Regions from separate parts of the Allohahella marinimesophila genome, predicted to be linked through region 1. Evidence: predicted binding sites of a transcription regulator. Region 1 holds the regulator's gene; each other region holds the start of a gene.
The links. The regulator sigma-54, encoded in region 1, starts transcription at its own class of promoters, with help from an activator protein. The targets are predictions, from matches to a motif close to TGGCACNNNNNTTGCTNT.
Positions count from the first base shown of each region.

Region 1 (5,986 bases):
GGTCAAAACGGCTGGTATTGGCAGTGGTGCTCATCGTGCTCACCGCGGCCTTCTGGTATCAGGCCTTCAATGATGAAGACGTCGAAGTCGTTCGTCTGGCTGATGACGCAGAGCCGGACGCTTTCATACTACAGGCGAGCTATAGAACCTATAACCTCGCCGGCATGCTCGAAAGCAGGCTCGAAAGCGTCAGAGCCGAGCAGTTTGTCGATACTGATATCGGCGTTTTATCACTGCCCCGGCTCGACATCCACGAAGAGGCTGGCGAGCGGAATTTCTGGCACATGAGCGCCGACAAGGGCACCTATGATGCCCGCTATTCAGTACTGACACTGGACCAGAACGTGGAAATTCTCGGCAGCACGCTAGAGAACCAGCCTATCCGTGTACTCACGTCCGGCCTGGTGTACACCATGGGCGACGAGCATGTGGAAACAAATAATGCTGTTGAGGTGATCTCCGGTTCTGATAGGATTCAAGGCACTGGCATGGAACTTGATATGCAGCAAAGGGCAGTAGAATTGAAGCAGGATGTACGCGCGATCTATCAGGCAAGACCGGCATATGAGTGAACTCATGCGCCCGTCCTCGGCTGCAAAAGTCAGGCTTCGCTTTGGCCTGACCCTGGCTTTCATTATGGTAAGCGGCAGCGCCGCAGCCTTCGACATGACACTGCAGAGCCGAGAGCCCATCAGAATACAGGCCGACTCCGCCGAGCTTGATGAGCTCAAAGGCGTGGCGACTTACAATGGCGACGTTGTGATCAGCCAGGGCCGGTCGCTCATCGAAGCCAGCCGCATCACGGTCTATACGACTGGCGGCCGGGGTATCAGCAGACTGGACGCCGTAGGCACCCCTGCCCACCTGAAGCAATACAATGCTGAGGAAGATACAGAAACCAATGCCTACGCCAAGCGAATCGATTACCGCCGTGACCAGAATCAGGTGGCGCTTCGCGGTAGTGCCAGGCTAGAACAGGATTCGAGCATTTTTCAGGGGGAAGAGATTCTGTACGATACGGTCAGTCAGGTGGTGAATGCCAGGTCCTCTGATGACAAGGACAAGAAGCAGCGGGTCGAGATGGTTTATTTTCCCGAGACGCCTGATGACGAAGGTGAGACGCCAGAATCCGCCGGTCAGAATTAGGCGAGCGGCGGCATATGAAGAGACTCGCAGCAGACAACCTGTCCAAGGCTTACAAGAAGCGCCCGGTGGTAAAAGATGTATCACTCGAGGTCTTTTCGGGCGAGATCGTCGGATTACTGGGCCCGAATGGCGCAGGAAAAACCACCTGCTTTTACATGGTCGTCGGGCTGGTAGCGAGCGATAGCGGCATTGTCAGCATCGACAACCAGGACATTACCAGTCTGTCGATGCATGGTCGCGCCAGACGGGGCATCGGATACCTGCCCCAGGAGGCGTCAGTATTTCGCAAGCTGAGCGTAGAACATAATATCCTCGCGATACTGCAGACGCGGGGCGATCTGGATGCAAAGCAGCAACGCGCAAAATGTGAGGAGCTACTCAGGGAGTTCCATATTACCCATATTCGTGACAGTCTCGGGATGAGCCTGTCAGGTGGTGAGCGCCGCAGGGTCGAGATTGCCAGGGCCCTGGCCACCGAACCGGATTTCATTCTGCTCGATGAGCCGTTTGCCGGGGTCGATCCGATTTCAGTCAATGATATCAAGCAGATCGTACAGCATCTTCAGAAACGTAGTATCGGCGTACTCATCACCGATCATAACGTTCGGGAGACACTGGATATCTGTGAGAGAGCCTATATCGTCAGTGACGGCTACATCATCGCCAGTGGCACGCCCGACAGTATTCTGGCGAACCAGACAGTGAGAGACGTCTATTTGGGGGACCGATTCAAATTATGAGAATAAGTACTCTGCAGACATCCAGCCCACGGCCGGAATTCATAACGACAGTCGTTAGCGGCCAAGTTGTCAGAAGGCACCTGATCTAATGGTGATGAAGACCTCCCTCCAGCTCAAGATGGGTCAGCATCTGACGATGACCCCTCAGTTGCAACAGGCCATCAAACTCCTGCAGCTGTCCACACTTGACCTTCAACAGGAGATTCAGCAAGCGCTGGACTCCAACCCAATGCTGGAACTGGAGGAAGACGATCACGATCGTGGCCCGGAACGGCTTGAATCGGATAAAAGCGCTGAACGCGACTCCGAAATTCGTAGCGACGCCAGCGAAACCAGGGAAGCAACCGAGCGGCAGGATTCGCTGGACACCATTCCCGATGACTTGCCGGTCGATACCGCTTGGGAAGACGTTTACCAGAGCGGCACGAGCAGCAGCTCTGGTTCAGGATCGGGTGGCGACGACGATTATGATTTCGAGAGCCGTAACTCGCGCACCGAAAGTCTGCAGGACCACCTGCTCTGGCAGCTCAACCTCTGCCCCATGAGCGATACTGATCGTCTGATTGCGCACTCGATCGTCGACGCGGTCAACGATGACGGCTACCTGACCCAGACGCTAGCCGAAATCCACGAAGGCCTGGTCGACATGCAGCAGCGCATGGCTGATCGGGAAGAGCTCGAACTGGACGACAGTGAAGTTATCGAGCTCGACGAAGTCCAGGCAGTGCTCAAACGCATACAGCAGTTCGATCCGCCCGGTGTCGCTGCGAGGGATCTGCAGGAGTGCCTGCTGATCCAGCTTCTGCAGTTGCCGCCATCGACGCCCTGGTTGAATCAGGCCAAGCTGGTGATCAGTCATTACATCAACCTGCTGGGTTCGCGTGATTATGCCCAGCTGATGCGTCGCAGTCGTATCAAGGAGAGTGACCTCAAGGATGTCATGCGCCTTATCCAGTCGCTCAACCCGCGGCCTGGCGAAGGTGTGCAGACCACCGACACTGAGTATGTGGTGCCAGATGTGATCGTCAAGAAACTGAAAGATCGCTGGACTGTGGAACTCAATCCCGAAATTGCTCCGCGAATTCGGGTAAACTCGACCTATGCCGGCATGGTAAAGCGCGCTGATTCCAGCGCCGACAATACCTACCTCAAGGATCAACTTCAGGAAGCCAAGTGGTTTCTGAAGAGCCTGCAGAGCCGGAACGAGACGCTGCTGAAGGTCGCGACCCGGATCGTAGAGCATCAGCAGGGCTTTCTCGACTATGGTGAGGAAGCGATGAAGCCACTGGTGCTGCACGATATCGCTGAAGCGGTCGAGATGCATGAGTCGACCATTTCCCGCGTCACCACGCAGAAATACATGCACACGCCTCGGGGTGTTTTTGAATTAAAGTACTTTTTCTCGAGTCACGTCGGCACCGAAAGTGGTGGCGAGTGTTCGTCGACGGCCATCAGAGCCATCATCAAGAAGTTGGTGGCTGCCGAATCACTGAAGAAGCCGCTGAGCGATAGCAAGATTGCGTCTATTCTTGCAGATCAGGGCATCAATGTTGCACGCAGAACAATTGCGAAGTACCGGGAGGCCATGTCTATTCCTCCCTCAAATGAACGCAAACGGCTCATCTGAGCGTTTGCGAATTCTGACCTACCTATAGAGGCACAGTGTATGCAGTTGAACATTACCGGACAAAATATCGATTTGACCGATGCGCTCAAAAGCCATGTTGAAGCCAAATTCGATAAGCTTCAGCGCCACGTCGACTCGATTAGTAATGTACAGGTGACACTCGCAGTTGAAAAACAGCGCCAGATGGCGGAGGCTACGCTGCACATGAGCGGTAGCGACGTCCATGCGAACGCTGAGGACCTTGATATGTATTCTGCTATCGACCAGTTGGCAGACAAGCTCGACAGACAGGTCCTCAAGCAGAAGGAAAAACAGGTGGAGCGGAATCACGGCGTTAACGCCAGATAGCGGTCGGCCAGCCACAAAGACCCACGTATATTATGAAACTTTCGGAAATCCTGGCTCCGGCACTCACCCAGCATCGGGTGAGTGCCTCCAGCAAGAAAAAAGTCCTCGAATACATTGCTCACCTGGTTGCAGGGCATTACTCGTTTCTGAACGAAACTGCCCTGTTGGCCAATCTCAACAATAGGGAACGCCTGGGCAGTACAGGCATTGGCAAGGGTATTGCGATTCCACACTGTCGGCTCGAGAACTGTGACCGCGTCATCGGCGCATTCATCACGCTCGGCACACCGGTAGAATTCGATGCGATAGATAATGAACCCGTCGACCTGCTGTTCGTGCTGGTGGTCCCTCAGGAAGCCACTTCAGAGCATCTGGATCTTCTCGGTCAACTTGCGCAGAAGTTCAACGACGAGGCTTTCTGTGAAGAAGTCCGAGCCGCCGATAACAGTACACAGCTTTTCGAGCTCATTACTCGAGAGGGCACGCAAGCCGATTCGCAAGACTGAGGTGACTCCTTGAAACTGATTATCGTTAGCGGGCGCTCCGGCTCGGGCAAGAGTACAGCCTTGCACGTACTGGAAGACCTGAGTTTTTACTGCATCGATAATTTGCCGGTGGGGCTTCTCAAGCCTCTCGTGGAGGAGGCACTGAGCGAAGAAAACAAGCCGGCGCAGAATATCGCCGTCAGTATCGATGCCCGGAACCTGAATAAGGATTTTGCCAGTTTTCCCGAGATGTTTGCTGACCTGAAGTCAAAACAGGTCGAATGCGAAGTCATCTTTCTGGATGCTGATGACGAAACGCTCCTGCAGCGCTTTAACGCCACCCGCCGGAAGCATCCGCTCAGCACCAGAACGATTTCGCTCAAGGAGGCTATCAGCCACGAAACCCAGCTGCTCGATCCGATCAGTACCATGGCTAGCCTGTATATCAATACCAGCAACCTGTCTATCTACCAGCTCAGGGATCAGGTCAAACTCCGAGTCAGCGGCCATAGCACGCAGGAGCTTGCCCTGCTGTTCCAGAGCTTTGGCTACAAGCATGGCGTGCCATCAGACAGTGACTACGTCTTCGATGTTCGCTGCTTGCCGAACCCGTATTGGGATCCGGCACTGCGGCGGTTTCGGGGCACTGAGGATCCGGTCATCGAATTTCTGGACAATGCACCTGAAGTGCAGCAGATGAAGGAGGACATATCCCGTTTTCTGCAGCGCTGGTTGCCGGAATTCAAGAAAAGCAATCGAACCTATCTGACCATCAGCATCGGCTGTACCGGTGGGCAGCACCGATCTGTCTACCTGTGCGAGCAACTTGGCCGTGAGTTCAGAGATTTCTACGACAACGTGCAGATACGGCACAAGGAACTGGCTGGGTAACCAAGGCCGGGTACAGTCCTCCTTTGTACAATTTGCGTAAATCCCCAATTGCATAAGCTAGCAGCTTAACTACTCTTGTGAGCACAGATGCTGACCAGAACTGTTACCATAATCAATAAACTTGGCTTACATGCACGTGCGGCAGCAAAATTCGTCGCCACTGCGAATCGCCATACCAGCTCGGTGCGAGTCGGAAAAGGCGAACAGTGGGTTGATGGCAAAAGCATAATGGCTGTCATGATGCTCGCCGCCAGCAAAGGTACGACGCTCGAGCTCTGTATAGAAGGCGAAGATGAAACTGAGGCCATGGCTGAAATAGTAGCCCTCATCGAAGATTACTTTGGAGAGGGCGAATAGCTTTGCGATCGGTTTAGGTTCTGGCCAGTCAGCTTCATGATTCAACCGGTGCAAGGCGAACGTGCAGAACGCAAGCGAACAGTACGAAGATCATTCGTCGCGCAGTGTGACCAAGGCGAGATTCCGCTCGATCGTTGAAGGGCTGGACAGTGGCTCCCTGCATCAGGCGACCTACACGCTCAACAATGGTCTTGCCCCGGGCGACATTGCCCACCTCCTCGAATCGTCTCCGCCCAAGCAGCGTCTGATTCTCTGGGAACTGCTGGACGACGATCTCGAAGGTGAAGTCCTCTCCTACCTGAGTGACGATATCCGCTCCGAGTTCCTTCGGGACATGGATGCCGAGGCTGTCCTCTCAATCGCCGAAGATTTTGAAACCGACGACTTCGCCG
Region 1 is NZ_BAABBO010000016.1:55,114-61,099, reverse strand. Features, by position in the region: gene lptC (LPS export ABC transporter periplasmic protein LptC) at 1-572, shown strand, start outside; gene lptA (lipopolysaccharide transport periplasmic protein LptA) at 565-1,146, shown strand; gene lptB (LPS export ABC transporter ATP-binding protein) at 1,161-1,886, shown strand; gene ABD735_RS16380 (RNA polymerase factor sigma-54) at 1,981-3,513, shown strand; gene hpf (ribosome hibernation-promoting factor, HPF/YfiA family) at 3,553-3,861, shown strand; gene ptsN (PTS IIA-like nitrogen regulatory protein PtsN) at 3,894-4,367, shown strand; gene rapZ (RNase adapter RapZ) at 4,377-5,237, shown strand; gene ABD735_RS16360 (HPr family phosphocarrier protein) at 5,325-5,594, shown strand; gene mgtE (magnesium transporter) at 5,656-5,986, shown strand, end outside.

Region 2 (5,986 bases), on a different contig from region 1:
ATATACATTTCTGGTGCGGCGACAGAAGAGAAAATAGTCCCGAATAAAAATGTTTTAATATCAGGGAATGCTCTCTTCAATATATCTGGGCAGGCGGTGCAGTTCAATATATACAGTAAGTTTGATGAACCTAAGTATTGGAATCAGTCGGTAGTGGTCGAGAATAATATATTCGGTACCGTCAAGGTGCCGATGGTTTTTAATAATGCTACACCAGTCAGTGGCTTGGTCTTTCGTCATAACTTGTTTTTACCACACACAAGTGAATACCATTCACCTTATGCAGATTCGTTAGGGAAGTCGTTCACAACACAGAACAGCGGATTTCGTACAAGTGCCGAGACTACAGGTCTGGAAATATATAATAACATTTTTGTGAATCCTCCCAGTATTGCGGGCGGAACTGATTATTACGACTATAATATAATTCAAAACTTTATTCCGGGTAGTGCGTTTCCGAGGTTTACATTTTTCGCCGATTTTGACGCTCTTTACGCTACATCCGATCCTAATAACCTGAAGCTGCGGTCTGGCTCCGTGGCTATCGCGTCTGGCATCTTGCGCGATCCAGGTGTCAAGGACCGTCTCGGGAACAGCCGAGGTGATTATCCGGATATAGGTCCGGTGCAGACTTCCGTGCCTTCCTATTCAGATCCCTCCCAGGAGCGCCCTGAGAATGCCTATTCGCGAAACATTCCTGTCGCGTATGTCGACGACTTTGAAGATGGTAATTTATTGGCTGATGCTTATCTAAATAGTTCAGAAGATTCAGGGATAGAGTGGCGGCAGACCCCGTTAAGTCAAGCGGCCTTTACAATACAGAGACTGGAAGAAACTGGTAGTAATTGGTTGTCCACCCCTTTGAAGGCCTCACAGGGCCGATCCTACTTGGCCTTTAGTTTGGATCAACCTTGGAAATATCTTAAGTACTCTTTCGATGTGATTAATAAGTATGTCCCTCAGCAATCCGGCGCTGCTTTATATCTGAATGGCGTTCAACGGTACATTCTTATTGATCTTGGCAGTCAATCAATCGGACTACAGTATTATGAAAGCGGAAAGCTTGTTAAGGCGGTTCCCGCGCCTGCGATAGCTATTCCGCCGAACAGTAAGTATCGAGTTGAAATAACTGCTGAAGTTGAGGATAATTCCTCCCTGAAAGTTTTCGTTGCTGTTAGGTCTATCGAAAGTGACGAGCTGGTTCGGACGGCTTCTGCTCTTTTCAAACAAGTAGCAGGAAACGATACAACCTTCTCGGGAGTCGGATTTTTCCATAAGAATCTTGTCGATGATTATCGGTTGTTTTTTGATAACGTTGCTGTTTCTTCTAGTCCTCGGCCGGAGCCACCATCTTCGTTTAGGTTAATGGATTAAAATAATTGCTGGAAATCAGTGGATTTCGTAACTCCACTTTTTTGGCCCAGAGATGGGGTAGGGTCTCGTGAGCAATGAGGAGACTAGCCGCTTTGTCGCCAGGCGCCGTTTTATGTAGGTTAATTGAGCTTTCGCGGACAGAGGGTTCTTTCGCTGCAGTTGCATTTAATCAAAAGTCGTTATACCCATTCTTCCACTGCGATATCTGCATTAAGATAACGAAATAAGGATTGGGGGTTTCTGGCTTTTTTCTCTTCGCCAGCCTAACCAGTTCTTGGAGCATTCCCCGGCTGGCAGCCTGTAAAATGAGTATGTTTAATAATACAATTCGAAAAGCTCGGGACTTGCGTTTCCACGCGAAATGCATCTTTCCCCTATTGATATACACTCCTCGCATGGAGGATGGGGAGCTCGAACCAACGTAGTGAACTAGTCGAGCATCGGGGCTCCGCAGACATACAGCGCCCCGTCGGTCACATAAGCGTGCACAGAGGTCTACTTCTTCGCTATAAAGGAAGAATGACTCATCAAAGCCCTCTACTTCATTCCAGAGATTTCGCTCCACCATCATGAACGCGCCAGATAGCACTCGACGTTCCGCAAGCTGGGTCGTTATGGGCGGACTAATCAAGCTCGAGAGCTTCGACCAGCCTGTAAGGATGTTGAGTTCGTGTAGAAGTGAAGGCGCTACTTGCAGGCAACTCGGATCTACCGATTCATTCGGCAGGACCGTGACTCCGCCCCATGCAGCAGCGCTTGGGTACTCTCGTGCAAGTTTCAGCAACGGAGACAGTGCGTCGTCCTGCAACTCAGTATCGGGATTTAAAAGCAGTAGATAATCGCCCGTCGCGTGTTTGGCACATACATTATTCGCAGGGCCGAAGCCGATATTCCCCTGGCTGGGTAAGACTCTGACAGCAGGGAAGCGCGCACGAACGATAGCTTCAGTGTCGTCGGGCGAGTTATTGATCAGGACAACTTCAAAAAGCTCCGGATCTACATACCTGTATAAACTCGCCAAGCACCGAACAACATCGGTCTCTGAATTGTAACACACTGTTAGAACGCTGATCGGAGGATTCAAACTTGCTCGTGCTGCTACCAATCCCAGCGCTCCTGTACTGCCTGTAAAAGGCGCACATTACAATCTATCGAGTCTCTTTGAAAGTGACTGATTGTAATTGGCCTCTTCCTAGCCTAGTGAAGCTTTCCCTAATTCACTTGGGGCCATAACATAGCAAAGGCTATCCTCGGAAAAATTGTACCCCCCCGAAACCCCAACCAACCCCTACCAAAACAACAACCAACGAAACATTCCCGGCGCCGGCAGCTCTACGACCTGCTGCTCATTCAGAAACCAATCCAATACGGTACCAGTGTTACACCGTCCGGAATGACCAGCTCAATACCGGAATGGTAGCTTCCCAACAGAACATTCCCTTCGCCGGAAAAGTCAAACAGAGAGAGGGCTGCTGCGAAATACAGCGGGTTGAACTCAGACTGCCAGTTGAAGCGCATGTCGACTGCCGTCCGCATCTCGCCGGTCATTCTGGATATTTCAGTGACGTCACTGCCGGGCACTATGCAGCCGGTTGCCCAATCGGCTGCGACGCCAACCAAAGCCAACTCGCCTTCCAGTGTGGGAGCACTGGAAGGCTGGCTGCCACCCTTGGGCCTCAGATATCTATGGAGACACGGTGTCGATTATTTATCCACTAGCCTAGTCCCCGCCGATATCAATAACGATTCGATCCATGAAATACATAGGTAATTAGAAGTTGGCTCACATATTGCGATTAGCTGGATAATCTTTAAGCAGTTTATCCTAAAGGAAGTACCCTATGTCATTCTTCAGCCGTTTTACCGCCATCAGCCTGTTAGGCGCCTCAATTGCAATGGCCGCCACGGCCTCTGCCAATCTGATCCAGAATGGAGGCTTCGAGCAGCCTGACGTCAAGGCAGGCACCTGGAAATATTTTTCTGCCAGTACAGTAGATGGCTGGAATGGCAGCAACATTGAAGTCTGGGATGCCTTTAATGGTGTGACCGCCTATGAAGGCGCCCAGCATGCCGAGCTCAATGCTCACCCGTCGCATGGCGGCGCGTTCAGTATCTTCCAGGGTTTCGATACCACGGTCGGTGCCTCGTATGACCTGAGCTTCGCCTATCGCGCTCGTCAGTCGAACAACGAAAGCTTCTCTGCTGAGGTAGCTGGCATAAACTGGATTCTTGACGACCACACCACAAGCGGATGGAGTCTGTTCAGCGGCAGCTTCCTGGCAACGTCAGCATTCACCACGCTCACCTTCACCTCGATCTTTCCGGAAACCGGCACCGTCGGAAACTTCCTCGATGATGTTCAGGTCACGCCTTCAGTCGCAGCCTCAGTGCCTGCACCTGCGAGTTTGGCTTTGGTAGCATTCGGACTTCTGGGGCTTGCTCTGCGCAGCCGCAAGTAAGCTACGCAGTCCTTCCTCATGGGCCTGTATCAGGCAGGTCCATATTTTCGGTACAGCATGCCCAAAAGGCCCGCCACGCCTAGCAGAAAGGTAGCGGGCGCCGGAACCTCCGGAACCACTTGTCCAATCAGGAACTGCCCGGAGCTGGTTACCAGCGTCACACCCTCTGGAACGATCAGCTCGATCCCTGAGTTATAGCTTTCCGCCAGTACCTGGCCTTCGCCCGAAAAATCCCATAGAGAAAGGCCCGCCGCGAAATGCAGTGGCTTGAACTCAGGCTGCCAGTCGAAGTACATGGCGACCTCGGTCAGCATGCCGTCCGGTGTCACGGATATCTGTTCAATGCCGCCGTCAAGTACGGTCCAGCCAGGTGCCCATTCGGCCGCGATTGGAATCAGCACGTGCTCGCCATCCAGTCGCGCGACCACGCCCGCAGCGAAGCCGCCAACGCTCGATCCATCAGTCGACTCAATATTCATGCTCAGGAAGGCGTCCATTTCGGCAAGCTCGCCTGTCAGGCTGGTGTAGACCTGCATCCTCATCTCGACAGGGGATCCGGCCGGATCGCCCCCGGTGAAGAAGATGGTATCGCTCACATCGGATTGAACTCGCTGCAAGGGGGTGGAGCCATTTCCGCGCTTGGAGCGCACGGCGAGCCGGCCGTCGTTGAGTCTCGCTTCAGCCCCTGATTCCACGAGCGAGCCGTTGGCGGAAAAAGTATAGGCGCAGCGCTCCTCGGGCGTACTGCTGTGGGTATCGTCATCGACACTACAAAACGCTAATGCACCAATGGGCGCTGCGACGACGGCAGAGGTGTTCATGAGGAGAGCTGTTGAAAGGAGAAGGGCAGTCGATAAAGCGGGGGCGGCCGTGCGATGTCTCATAACTCTGTTCCTTCAGGGTGATATGGGCATGGACTAACCCATTCATTATCACCTGAAGACACCGATTCGGTCATATCCTTTCGTGGATATGCCTGGTGTATATTCAGTCGCTCTGAAGTTTAAGCCAACAACACCCGCCCATGCTGCCCAATCGCCACCACGCGTCGGCCTTTCGACATGGCACGGCTGCGCCATTTGCCGATGGCTGTGGCAGATTTATTGAACAGGGATAGGGTTAAGGCAGAACTTGGCTGAACAACCAAAAGCAGGAACTGGCGCTGAAAGAGAAAGGACTGCGTGGTGGTGCAGGATCGCGAAAAGCGCTTTTGCAAAGGGCAGTTGGGCTTCTTGAAACCGGCTTGGCTCTTTCTCTTCATACTCGACATCTCTCGCTGGCCTGGTGCGTACTACCATATCGCAGGCATGTTACGAACATGTGACTAATCGTGATCAGCTGTATCTATAGTCTAGCTTACGCTGTCCTGTACGTAAAATCCCTGACTGGTTCACCATTTGTCTAAAAAGGCACGAGCGGATAGTACAGACCAACCGTCTTGCCAGCATCCGCCGAAAGTTACATTCAGTGGGTACTCGCGATGGTGGAGGGAAAACCGGACCTGCGTCCGGTTCGTTTAACAAAAGTTAACAATCTTCGCGTCTGCTGTTGATCAGCGCTAAACGCCCCGTTAAAGTAGGCCAAAAGTTCTAAGCTGTTTGTTGGCACTTCCATGTTGTTGCAGTTTTCGTCTGCGATGTGCTGAAAGTCCCTGATAACCATAGGCAGTAATGGCCTTGAAAGGCCGGGTTATATAATAACGATCATACAGGGATATGCGCATGGGAAAGTTCAATAGGCTCTTGTTGGCCGCCTCACTCCTGGCTGCGACTGCAGTACAGGCAGAAATCACCGCGCTGGGCGATGCTGGCCTCGGTCAGGTTAGTGGCCAGAGTGGCATTGTTATCGAAGCCGGATTCGGTACCACTTTTGGCGTCGACCCCACCACCACTTACGACAACGGTACGATCGGCGACTTTTACGGTGTCGACTGGAGTCAGGCTGGCATCACCATCGATGCCTTTAAATGGATGGTAGATATAGAAGGTGGCTGGGACCAGGCCACGAACACCGGCGCTAACACCCGCAACGAACTCTATCCGGGTGCGATTGGCGGCTTTATCGCCAAGGGCATCGCTATTGCTGGCAACGTGGATATCACCCTGGACGCCACGGCTGACCTTGCCAATGTGGTGGCTAACGGTGGCGCCGTG
Region 2 is NZ_BAABBO010000009.1:218,967-224,952, reverse strand. Features, by position in the region: gene ABD735_RS09690 (right-handed parallel beta-helix repeat-containing protein) at 1-1,374, shown strand, start outside; gene ABD735_RS20165 (glycosyltransferase family 2 protein) at 1,544-2,458, opposite strand; gene ABD735_RS09685 (hypothetical protein) at 2,725-3,000, opposite strand; gene ABD735_RS09680 (PEP-CTERM sorting domain-containing protein) at 3,216-3,833, shown strand; gene ABD735_RS09675 (hypothetical protein) at 3,863-4,654, opposite strand; gene ABD735_RS09670 (hypothetical protein) at 4,837-5,094, opposite strand; gene ABD735_RS09665 (DUF6160 family protein) at 5,555-5,986, shown strand, end outside.
Region 2: the regulator sigma-54 is predicted to act here: its motif matches at 3,154-3,171, upstream of ABD735_RS09680 (PEP-CTERM sorting domain-containing protein).

Region 3 (5,986 bases), on a different contig from region 1:
CTCGTGCCCGCCTCTCAGGCTATCGTCAGCATGAGATGCCGGAGCTGCAGGGTACGCTGGAGTTCGTATCTGCGGATGCACTCTTCGATGAACAGAGCGGGCAATACTACTTCGAGGCCAGAATTGTCATGGACAATGGCGCGAACCCCCTATGGGGAGAGGAGACGGTCAAACCAGGCATGCCCGCAGAAGTCTACATTCTCACCGGCGAATCGACGCCACTCCAGTATTTTGCAGAGCCTCTGCTGACGGCCTTCGATAAAGCCTGGCGCGAACAGTAAGTCAGCCTATTCGACGACTTCGAAAGTGGTCACGGCCAGCTTCTTGCCAGTCGCATCAACGATCTCCACCCGCCAGTCACCGATCATGGTCGGAATGATCTTCTTGCTGGAAGAGGCACGCATTGGTGACACCCATGGCTTGATGACGACCTGAGCGATGCGATCATCGTTCAGATACCAGTTATGAAAGAGCTCCTCACCCACATAGCCGCGCGTCTGAGTGAACATGAAGACGGTGATGAGGTCCTGCCCATTCAAGCTCACGGCATTCTTGTAGATACCGATGGGCTCGCGTTCGCGTAAACCCCTGGCGAGACTGGCTCTGGCAATCGCTTCAGACAATATCTCGGTGGTCGTCGGCTTGCCACGCTCACTGTCAACGCCTTGGGCCACAGCGGGGTCGGCATCAGTGTTGGTGTCAGCCACTTCGTCCTGCATGCCATCGACGTCAGCTGAGTCATTTCCGGAGGCTTCCTCGGTTCCGGGCGCTTCGTCAATGACCGGCGCATCGTCGACTATGACAGTGTCCGGTTCGGCAACTGTCTCTTTAGGGGCTTCACTGCCTGATGTTGCGCTGTCACCCACATCGGCTTCTGATTCGTCCCCTATGCCAGTAGATGATTCATCTAGAGTGGGCTCGAGAGCAGAGTCAGGCTCTACGCTGCCAGGCGCGTCTGCCACAGGCGCGTCTTCGACCTGTGAGGCGAAGACAGGCGCGTCGGCTGGCGTCGGTGTCATCGCGGATTGTTCATAATCGCTCAGCGCGTCATCAGTGCGACCGTTGCTTTCGTTACGCTCGGCCGCCAACTCGGCGCTGCTGCCGGGGATGACCGCTTTTGGTGCGGTGTCGAACTGACTGAAGGCCCAGAAGGCAAGGCCACCGATGATGAATATCAGCAGCAAGCCGAATAGAACGATTCGATGCCAGTAATAGACAGTCACCGTGCTTGGTGCGCTGATTCTGTCTTTGCGGTGAGCTGAAAACCCGTTCTTCTGGCTCATGAGTCTCTTTTTATATGAAGTTGGCGGAAGGCCGCAGGACCCTATCGATGGCCGCTATTTATTGCGGGCAAGATGTCTTTTGACGAGGCTGCGGTGATTTCTGGTGATCTTTTCATACTCGGTCGCCATCTCAGACGATGTCAGAATTTTCAGCAGTTTACCGTTGCTGTAGAGTCTATACGATCTGTCCTTGATCGCCGCAACTTCTAGAGGCGTATCGTTCACGGCGTAAAAGGCCTCCTGATAGTGTCTGATCAGATCGAGGTCGCGTCGTATGGAGTACAGCGCTTCAAGCATGTTTGACGCATATATGCCCGATTGAATCGAGGTGCCCGGCTTGTTGACGATATCACCGAATGGCGTGATGCCGAACGGAGCCATTGGGCTGACGTCGTCTTTAGCCAGCTCCTGATACTCAATATCTCCCTCAAGGTCGGTAATCGGAATCCGGTTTCCGAAATAATCGATTAAGCTGATACCTACTAATTGTGCCGAAACCATACACATACTTCTCCCATGTCGGCGCAATGGTACATTATTCGGTCTTCAGAGTTTAAGACCTTACTCATATTTTATCCGCTTCCCGAAGTGCGTGTCGAAAAGTAGATGGACGATGTGCGTTCATACCGTGTCGCACCATTCCGGTGCACTGGTACCTTGCCATACCACCTTGAGATCAAATCTGGTGCACGAATGCTGGCGATCTTTGAGGGGGGCATCTGATAGTTCCCCCTGCCACCCACGGATTCGCTAGTAAACAGGCGTGAATTGGGCGGAAGTGATGGCCTGGCACGCTCTGTGCTAAATCCCTCCTGCGTTACGCGACAAGATTGCCAAATAACGGCCCCAACCCAGAGAAGCACACTTCAATAAATGCTCCGTAGGCCAGGGATCAATCACACAGAAGACACAGGTACTTTCATGAACAAGGCACAACGATTCTTTGCACCACTGACGCTTGCTTTCACGACTTCTCTGATGGCGGGCGGTGCGCTGGCTGAAGAGACCATCAAGGTCGGTATCCTGCACTCACTCTCCGGCACGATGGCCATTAGTGAAACGACGCTGAAAGACACCATGCTCATGCTCATCGACGAGCAGAACAAGAAGGGTGGCGTGCTTGGCAAGAAGCTCGAAGCCGTGGTGGTCGATCCAGCATCGGATTGGCCACTGTTCGCTGAGAAGGCCCGTGATTTGATTTCGAAGGAAAAGGTGGCTGCGGTATTCGGCTGCTGGACCTCGGTCTCACGGAAGTCGGTGTTACCGGTCTTCGAGGAACTCAATAGTCTTCTGTTCTATCCCGTTCAGTATGAAGGTGAAGAATCCTCCCGCAACGTGTTTTACACCGGCGCTGCGCCAAACCAGCAGGCGATTCCTGCGGTCGACTACCTGATGAATGATCTCGGTGTCGAGCGCTGGGTACTGGCCGGTACAGACTATGTCTACCCGCGGACGACCAACAAGGTGCTGGAGGCCTACCTCAAGGGTAAGGGCGTGAACGCCGAAGACATCATGATCAACTACACGCCTTTCGGACATTCCGACTGGCAGAGCATCGTATCGGACATCAAGAAGTTCGGTGATGCCGGCAAGAAGACCGCCGTGGTATCCACTATCAATGGTGATGCCAACGTGCCTTTCTACAAGGAGCTCGGTAACCAGGGCATCAGCGCCGAAGATATCCCAGTCGTGGCCTTCTCGGTTGGCGAGGAAGAACTCTCTGGTATCGACACCAAGCCTCTCGTCGGTCATCTCGCGGCCTGGAACTATTTCCAGAGTGTCGAATCTGACGTTAACACCCAGTTCATCGACTCCTGGAAGAAGTTCATCAAGAACACTGATCGTGTGACCAACGATCCGATGGAAGCCCATTACATCGGCTTCAACATGTGGATCGAAGCCGTCAAGAAAGCCCAGACGACTGAAACAGATGCCGTCATCGACGCGATGGTTGGAGTGGCGGTGCCTAACCTCACTGGTGGCTACTCGGCAATGATGCCTAACCACCACATCACCAAACCGGTCCTCATTGGCGAAATACAGGACGACGGCCAGTTCCAGGTTGTCTGGGAGACTTCCGGTCTTGTCGCGGGTGATGCCTGGTCTGACTTCCTGCCTGACAGCAAGGACCTCATCGCTGACTGGAGGAAGCCAATGTCTTGCGGTAACTACAACGTCAAGACCGGCAAGTGTTCAGGTCAGAATTTCTGATTCCGGATCGCGCTGTCTGAAAATCATCCGGGCGCTCACGTCCGGGTGATTTTTTTTGTCTCTGACTCGATAGGCTCCTTATGAAAATGAACAAGTCCGGAGGGAGGCTGCACTGGCTGCTAGCCCTCCAGGCCGTGATATTGATGCTGCTCGCATCGAGCCCTCATGTGTTTGCTGATGAGGCCCTTGATCAGGCCGTCCTGAAATTGCAGTCTCCCAAGCTGATGGAGGTGAGGCAGGCCTTACCCTTGTTGAAGGATAGCGAATCGGAAGTAGCCGATGAACTGCTAGCGGCGCTACTGACCAGTGACCTGTACCGCAGCAGAGCCGACGACCGTCTGGTGGTCATGGGCGCAACGATGCCGGGCGGCGTCGAAGTGCGACGACTGGACATGGCAACAGAGCCACCCGGGCTGACTGAGCCTGAAATTGCCAAAAAGGGAGATTTCAGGCGAGTCGCCACCAACAACGCCATGCGGCGACAGATTCGTACGCTGATTGCGACTCGCAGTCTGCAACACAAGGAGGTATCCAGACGCCTCAATGCTGTCAATCAGATATTCGACAAGCTTGACGAAGATAATGTCGAACTTATCCAGTCCGCTTTCGCCGGGGAAGACAATGCAGAGGTGAAGGCGCTGATGCAGCAGGCTCTGCAACTCTTCAGGCTGCAGACCGGAGCGCTCGGCGATCAGCTCGAAGCCGCGCAGAATCTGCAGGACAGTCTGCAACCTGCCGTCGTCAACGAGTTCCGCAGTCTCAGACGTGAGTTGACCGATATTGCTGATACCAGGCCGCTAACAGCGCAGGAGAAGCTGTTGCAGAGAGCTGCCAGCGACGGCATCAGAAAGGTCGAAGAAAAGGCTGAATTCTATTCCAAAGTCGAGAATCTCTTTTTCGGCCTGAGCCTTGGCTCCGTGCTGGTATTGGCGGCCATTGGTCTGGCAGTGACCTTCGGAGTAATGGGTGTCATCAACATGGCCCACGGCGAATTGATCATGCTGGGCGCCTATACGACCTTCGTCATCCAGCAACTCATGCCGCAGCAGGTCGGGCTGGCATTGCTCCTCTCCATTCCCTGTGCATTTGTCGTTTCCGCTGTGGTCGGCATGCTGATCGAGCGCGGCGTGATTCGCTTCCTTTACGGACGGCCGCTCGAGACCCTGCTGGCGACCTTCGGTGTGAGTCTCATATTGCAGCAGGCGGTGCGCTCGATATTTTCGCCGCTCAATAGAGCTGTAGAGTCTCCGGACTGGATGCATGGTGTCTGGCAGATCAACCCCATTTTCTCGATCACCTACAACAGACTGTTCATCATCTTTTTCTCACTCATGGTGTTCTTTGCCCTGTTGCTGGTGCTGAAGAAGACGTCACTGGGACTGAGGGTGCGGGCGGTCTCACAGAATCGTGCCATGGCACAGGCCATGGGTGTGCGTTCGGCCTGGGTCGACTGCACCACCTTCGGCCTTGGGTCGGGGATTGCCGGCATTGCCGGTGTAGCCCTGAGTCAGCTGACCAACGTCGGGCCCAATCTGGGGCAGAGTTATATTATCGACTCATTCATGGTGGTCGTGTTCGGTGGTGTCGGCAATCTCTGGGGAACCCTCGTCGCAGGACTCAGTCTCGGTGTGGCCAACAAATTCCTCGAACCCTTCAGCGGCGCCGTTCTGGCAAAGATACTGGTGCTGATCTTCATCATATTGTTCATCCAGAAGCGACCACGCGGTCTGTTTCCGCAAAAAGGGAGAGCCGTCGATGGCTGAGCTCAATCCGGCCAGATTTGCCGGTACACACAGAAAGGCAGTCTTCGATGCAGGCACCAACTGGTTCCTTGGTGTTCTGTTCGCGGCCACCCTGCTGGTCACCCTGGCAAACCAGCTGCTCCCCCCAGATAGCCCCTTTCACGTGGCGACCTTCACCGTCACCCTGCTAGGCAAGTACCTGACACTGGCTTTGCTTGCTGTGGCGGTCGACTTCGTCTGGGGCTATATGGGCATTCTCAGTCTTGGTCATGGTGCCTTCTTCGGGCTTGGCGGCTATGCCATGGGGATGTACCTCATGCGTCAGATCGGCGATCGCGGCGTCTATGGCCATCCGGAGCTCCCGGACTTCATGGTCTTCCTGAACTGGAGTGAACTGCCCTGGTTCTGGCAGGGCTTCGATCAGTTCTGGTTTGCAGCGCTAATGATCCTGCTGGTGCCTGGCACCTTGGCCTTTGTTTTTGGCTGGCTGGCGTTCCGCTCGCGGGTCAGTGGTGTATATCTATCAATTATCACCCAGGCGTTGACCTACGCTTTGATGCTGGCCTTCTTCCGCAACGAGATGGGCTTCGGCGGCAATAACGGGCTGACGGATTTCAAAGACCTCCTTGGCTTCGATCTGCAATCGGACGATACCAGGATAGGGCTCTTCATCACCTCGGCGATTGCGCTGTCGCTGGGTTACCTGCTGTGCAAGTGGATCACGGTCACCCGCTTCGGGCGCGTGATGCT
Region 3 is NZ_BAABBO010000001.1:588,058-594,043, forward strand. Features, by position in the region: gene ABD735_RS02615 (HlyD family type I secretion periplasmic adaptor subunit) at 1-281, shown strand, start outside; gene ABD735_RS02620 (DUF2914 domain-containing protein) at 288-1,283, opposite strand; gene ABD735_RS02625 (hypothetical protein) at 1,338-1,784, opposite strand; gene urtA (urea ABC transporter substrate-binding protein) at 2,262-3,494, shown strand; gene urtB (urea ABC transporter permease subunit UrtB) at 3,581-5,257, shown strand; gene urtC (urea ABC transporter permease subunit UrtC) at 5,250-5,986, shown strand, end outside.
Region 3: the regulator sigma-54 is predicted to act here: its motif matches at 2,071-2,088, upstream of urtA (urea ABC transporter substrate-binding protein).

Region 4 (5,986 bases), on a different contig from region 1:
CTACTACAGATTCGTAGTGTAATCGCAACTCATCCAGAAAAGCGGACTCATGCGCCAGCCCTTTATCAGCGAGATAGTCGAGCAGAGCGTCTTGTGGGTCTTCTTCTGGACAAAGTTCGGGTTGCTCAAGCGCCAGTCGGTTCATCCAAGTGATGAAAGGCGAATGCAGGAAGGCCACCACATCGGAGGGACTATATAGGATATGGTTGTTCTGCTTTCTCACTGCAACCTCGGAAAAAATCGAAAGCGCGGATTCCAAAGATCACTTACTCTGGTGGGCGATGCAAGCTGCTACTTGCGAACTACTAGCGGTTCCTAGCAAAAACTCCATCGCCCGCGACCAACGAGACTCGCGTAGCTCAGCTGATGGAGAGAGCGAACCGAGATGCGGAACGTCAATGTCCTGCGTGGGATGCCGCGTTACTTATTCGTGATACCAGGAAAGATCTCAAGGCGGGGCGCAAATTCTGAGGTTGCTCTGACTTTCCGAAGTATCGGGTCATCCAGGAAATCGGCTGAAAGAGACGCCTCTGTGGCTGCTCCAGCGTTCCAAGGACTCGTATCACTTAGGACCTTGGGAAGCTAGAAAAGTGCCACCTGATCGGCGATACTCCTGGCTCACGTGCAGCAGAGTCTCTCATGCCAGATCCGTATAACCAGAAAGCGCAGCAATACTCCGAACAGTATCAACAGCTCAGCTTTGTCTCGGCGCATGCTGCCTGGACGCATCTATTGCCTTCGAGCACTAAGGATAGTCGAGCAATCGACATCGGTGCCGGCAGCGGCCGAGATGCCGCAGGCTTGGCGGCTCTCGGCTGGCACGTACTCGCCATTGAACCCTCAGATGGGCTGAGACGCCTTGGAGAGACTGCAACAGCCAACTTGAATGTCGACTGGCTCAGCGACAAACTCCCGCATTTACCAGTGCTGCACGAATTACACGGTGGCAACTCAGCCAGCCTAATCCTCGTCTCCGCAGTCTGGATGCACCTTACACCAGACGAGCAGACCACTGCTTTACCAGTTTTGACTCAACTCATCGAGCCCAGCGGCCTCCTGGTCATCACCCTACGCCACGGCCCCAGCCCTGACGAACGCGTCTTCTACGAAACCAACAGCGCAGCTCTCCAAGCCCACGGCGAAAGACTCGGCCTCGAAACCGTCCTCCTCACCTCAGACGATGACAAGCTGCAGCGCAATGCCGTATCTTGGGAGACGATCGTTTTTCGCAAGAAGGGGTAGCGTGAGCCGCTAGTTGAGAAGTTCGGGCTGAGTCGGCGCAGCTTGTGAAGAGCGAGCCAAAGCCGGACGAGTACACTGGCAGCTCATCACGGGCCGCCGACAGATCACATTCTCTCCTGGCTTTGCGACGCCATCAATCGCGCCGTTAGAGTCGACATGGCTGTGGCATTTATTCAGCGCGCTGGTCTGGAACTCCTTCGGGACGATCTTCGAAGCGCCCTCACCCGCGACAATGTCAAAGTCCGCATTCTCACCAGAGACTAGTTCGGGATCACCGACCCTCAGGCGCTTCGCGAACTGATGCTTCTGCAGCAATCCGGTGCTGAGGTCAAGGTCTACGAGTGCGCCCTGATACGAGCTTTCACCTGAAGACCTACCTCTTCCTTTATCAGCTCGGGCAAGGCGGCAGCAATGCTGGCTTAACTGATGGATTGCTCGGCGAGGTCTTTGTTGGCTCCAGCGATATCAGCCGGCAAGCGCTCAAAGATGGGCTGGAGTGGAACTCGTATCTGCTATCCCGGGGATGATGGCTTGCTGGCGACTCAGCATCAGTTCAATCAGCTCTTCGCGCATCCTCGTGCCGTATCCCTCACGCATCGCTGGATTGATGAGTATGAACAGCGTAGGCGACCACCCGCCACGTCTGTCGCGCCAGGTAGTCATGAGGTATTGCAGCCGCCAACGCCGACATCGGTATAAGTGGAGGCATTGGCGGCGCTCGATGAGTCACGCCTCCATGGCTATCGTCGAGGTCTGGTCGTATTGGCAACGGGTTTGGGTAAGACCTGGCTGGCGGCCTTCGATGTGAAAGCCTCTCCGACCAAACGCGTGCTGTTCGTCGCGCACCGAGAAGATATCCTGTATCAGGCGGCGACCTTTGTGCGCATTGGTGAAGGCCTGCGGGTTGGCTTCTATAAGGGACAGCAACGGGATGTTGACGTCGATGTGCTGTGTGCGTCCATACAAACCATTGGTCGCTCGGCGCACCTCGAACAGTTCGCGACGACGCACTTCGACTACATCGTGGTGGATGAGTTTCACCATGCGGCCGCACCGAGCTAGCACCAACCCAGCACCGTCTGCTGAATCACTTCACACCGCGCTTCCTGCTGGGGCTGACGGCGATACCCGACTGGACGGATCAGTCCGACATCCTGTCGCTGTGTGATGACAACCTGGTCTTCGAGTGCAATCTGTTTCGCGGCATTCACGAGAACTTGCTCGCGCCGTTTTGCTACCACGACATTTATGACGAGAGCATCGACTACACAGAGTTCCCCTGGCGCTCTTGCAAGTTCGACCCCCGTAAACCCTCCGAAAAAAGCCGTAGTCAAAACTAGAATTTCCCGTGGGATAAGCGAAAGGAGATTCTGCATGAATAAACCCGTTTTCCCGAAAGCCACTTCTGTCAATCCTTAAGCAGGTCAACACAAGGCCGCTGTCTGTCGGGATTTCGGAGCGCGCAGACACCAAGATATGTTGCCAGCACATCAAGTTTTCTTTGTTTTCCTTGTGGCATATTTAATAGAATTTCTTATAGATCGTTGTTTTAACGCTTTTTTAAGAAGTTGGCTCAATTTCTGCTTTTGGCATCATGAACCAAAAAAGGAGAAATACGAATGCCCCTCAAACGTCTAACGTCTTGTGTACTCTTTTCAACGGCCTTCTTGTCTGCAGGCCTTTCCCAAGCCTCATTGATTGGATCTACAGTTCAGCTCGAAGCTGCCATACAGTCATACTCTTCACCTCTAATCGAACGGTATGCGCTGAGCCTCAACCCTACAGTCAGTGCAAGTCAGATTGAGTTCACGAGCACCAGTGTGGGTGACTTCGAAACGCCGAAGGCCAACCTGAACCCACCAAACATGGTTGTGGATATCGGTGCAGACTTCGTCCACTTCGACTTCAGCAATGCTATTGCTGACACTTTTAGCAGTGGTAAGTTTGTCGGATTTATCTTCACATTCGGCAGTCCGGAGCTGATCAAACTGAATGGAGCAAAACTGGTGGCGGCAGAACGCCTTCGTTTGCGGCAATCGGACATCTCAATTTTCGAGAACCAACTTCTGGTGAATTTCAACGACCTGCCTTTCAGCAATCAGTCCCGCGCGAGACTGCAATTAAGCTCTGAGGTGCTCACGCCCCCAACCCTGCCGACCGAAGTTCCTGCGCCGGCATCGCTCCCTCTTCTGCTAATTGGCGCTCTGAGCATGATTGCCTTACGAAGAAGGCGAGCCGTTACAGCTGCAACGGCTTAATCACCTACGCTGCTGCCAGCATTTGGCTGGCAGCAACATATCGGAGCCACATATGAAGTTGAAAATAAGCGCAGTACTCGGTTTCGTTTTCCTCCCTGGCTTCGCCCAGTCAGATGGCGGTAGCAGTGATTGTGACACCAGCGACGTTAGTGCTCTCTGGCTTTCGACAATGGCAGTTGCAGCAGAGGATGCGGTGCGCTTGCACAGGAGCTATTGCGATCCCGAGGCCGCCAGCTCGCTAAACCCAAAATCAATCAACTCTTTCAATGTGACAGCTCAAGGCGTAGCGCTCGCGGCAGCCGCTGAATCTGAAAGCCAGCAAACGAGCGACAGCTCGAAGAAACTAACCCAATGTCTGCATCAGATGCAGACTCCGCGATAACGACGTCGTCCACCATCCGCTGCCACCAATTCCTTTTTCACGTTTGGAAATTATAGGAAGACACGCATGATCAAGAGAGCCGCAGATGAACTGGACGGAATGTTAATCGCGCTCATCGTCGTAGCCACCGTACTGTTTTTTGCTGTAGCAGCTATGTTCATGACAGACCCCGAAGTCAAACTCATCCAGGAACTTCGGCTGCTCAACGCTCCCGGGGCTCATGTGGAGTGGGCATATGTCGAAAGCTACAACAAGAGACTTGTAGAGGTTCTAATTATCGATATGGACAGCGCTGCTTTCGAAAGCTTTCCCCCCTTTTCGCGCTACTATCCGGCTGCGCTACTGACATACCCGACGGCAGGCATCAACTTGGAGGACTTCAACCAGGCCGTTCGCTATGACATCAATACAGCATTGAGTGGCAGTAACCATACGTCTGGTTACCTTGCAAGAGGAGAAATAGCGGAGGCGTTATTAGCAGAGCGCCAGGAGAAAGGAAGCGGAACCCTTCTGAACAATCGTCTGATGGTAATCGTTTTGCCGTGGCTGACGTATCTGCTTCTCGTTTGTCTTGCGGTTTACTTTGCACGCAAGCTGGTGCTAAACCCGCACTCATCAGCGAAGCTCTTCCTGTGTTACCTGCCGATATACTATGCGCTCATCACGCTACTTCAGAGCATGATTACCGCTCCACAAGAGTCACTGCAGCCTTTACTGGACTCATGGCTCAACCATTGAAGCATAGCCTTATAGCATTCGTTAGTCTGCCGCCATACAGCACGGTGCATGATCTACGTCTTACTGCCGAGGTGCCCAATCAGACTGGTAGCAATCCATGTTTAACCGACCAAACTTGCTTGGTCGCGAAGGACAATATGCAAATGCGAAACAACGAGATGGAGGTGTTACAAGGTGAACGATTTTTCTCCTAGACCTAAGCTGGCAGCTGAGTTTGCTAATCTGATCCTGCATCAAAATTGTTCGCGATCAGGGGCTTTAATAATCACTGCGCCGCGCAGAACCGGATTGACTACTTTCCTACTGCGGGACCTGAAGCCGATCCTTCTCAACGAGTCATTGGCAGCCTACGTGGACATTGGTGGGGGCGAAGCAGATATACTCGCGCCTCTGTTTCACTCTGAACACGACCGAAGGTCGGGCGCTCAGTTAGTAACCACGATCCTGCCTGAGCTCGGCTCGAGCAGCCAGCCGAGAGTAGTCATCATAGACGCGTGGGGTCCAACCTTCAGCGACCACAACGGTGCAGCCCTTGTGCGGGAGATTGAGTCCGCCCGACACCGTTTTGGGTACGATCTGCGGCTAGTCATTGCGGGAAGCGATCCTGAGCAGTTCAAGCCTCTGGACACTGGCAGCGAAGCGATCTTTAGCGATCTGCAGAATATAAAAATGCCTCCTCTAGGAATCGAGTTTCTAAAGGACGTCGCAGCACGAATTGCCGCCTCTCCCGCGAATGTTTCTGTCGATCTCTATGCATTGGCGGCCGCCTTTGAACTTGTCGAATATCGTCCGCAGCTTCTATACAGATGTATTGAGACTGCGCTGAACTCACTGACGGGGCAAGAGGAGTTGTTCGACGCGCAACTCCTTGCCGAGGCTCGCGCTTGTCGAGAGAGCAGGATCAACTCCCACTGAAATTAGGTGGTAGTGTCAAATGAGCTGAGTCCCGAGCAGTTCGGTGCTCCGGTAACAGCGCGCAGTGCCCCGGCGAGTGAAAGCGAGATAATAGAATTAGGCGCTATCGTGCTCCACTCCCGGCAGCTGCAAACTATCGAAGAGTTTCAAACCTTGGTTAAAGAGCGCTGAAGCCAGACAAGACATTTTCAGCATAGCGAACTATCTTCAGTAGTAGACCTCAGCACAGCGCCAGCCTGATCGAGAACGCTTGCGGGATCACTGCCTACTCCCAAGTCCTACACGTACTGGGTAAGATTCGGTGAAAACCGCAGCAAAAGGCTGTTCAATCTGCGGGGATACACCCTGCTTCGCCTTAAACCCAACCGGAAGTGATTCAGTGGCCTATCCGATCGAACAGAAGCTGGTTATAGCAATTGCCTCAAGTGCCCTCTTCAACTTAGCGGAGTCG
Region 4 is NZ_BAABBO010000021.1:54,876-60,861, forward strand. Features, by position in the region: gene ABD735_RS18675 (TM0106 family RecB-like putative nuclease) at 1-223, opposite strand, end outside; gene ABD735_RS18680 (class I SAM-dependent methyltransferase) at 640-1,242, shown strand; gene ABD735_RS18685 (hypothetical protein) at 1,723-1,905, opposite strand; gene ABD735_RS18690 (DEAD/DEAH box helicase family protein) at 1,942-2,304, shown strand; gene ABD735_RS18695 (hypothetical protein) at 2,301-2,576, opposite strand; gene ABD735_RS18700 (PEP-CTERM sorting domain-containing protein) at 2,862-3,500, shown strand; gene ABD735_RS18705 (hypothetical protein) at 3,949-4,620, shown strand; gene ABD735_RS18710 (hypothetical protein) at 4,795-5,535, shown strand; gene ABD735_RS18715 (5'-nucleotidase) at 5,915-5,986, shown strand, end outside.
Region 4: the regulator sigma-54 is predicted to act here: its motif matches at 2,812-2,829, upstream of ABD735_RS18700 (PEP-CTERM sorting domain-containing protein).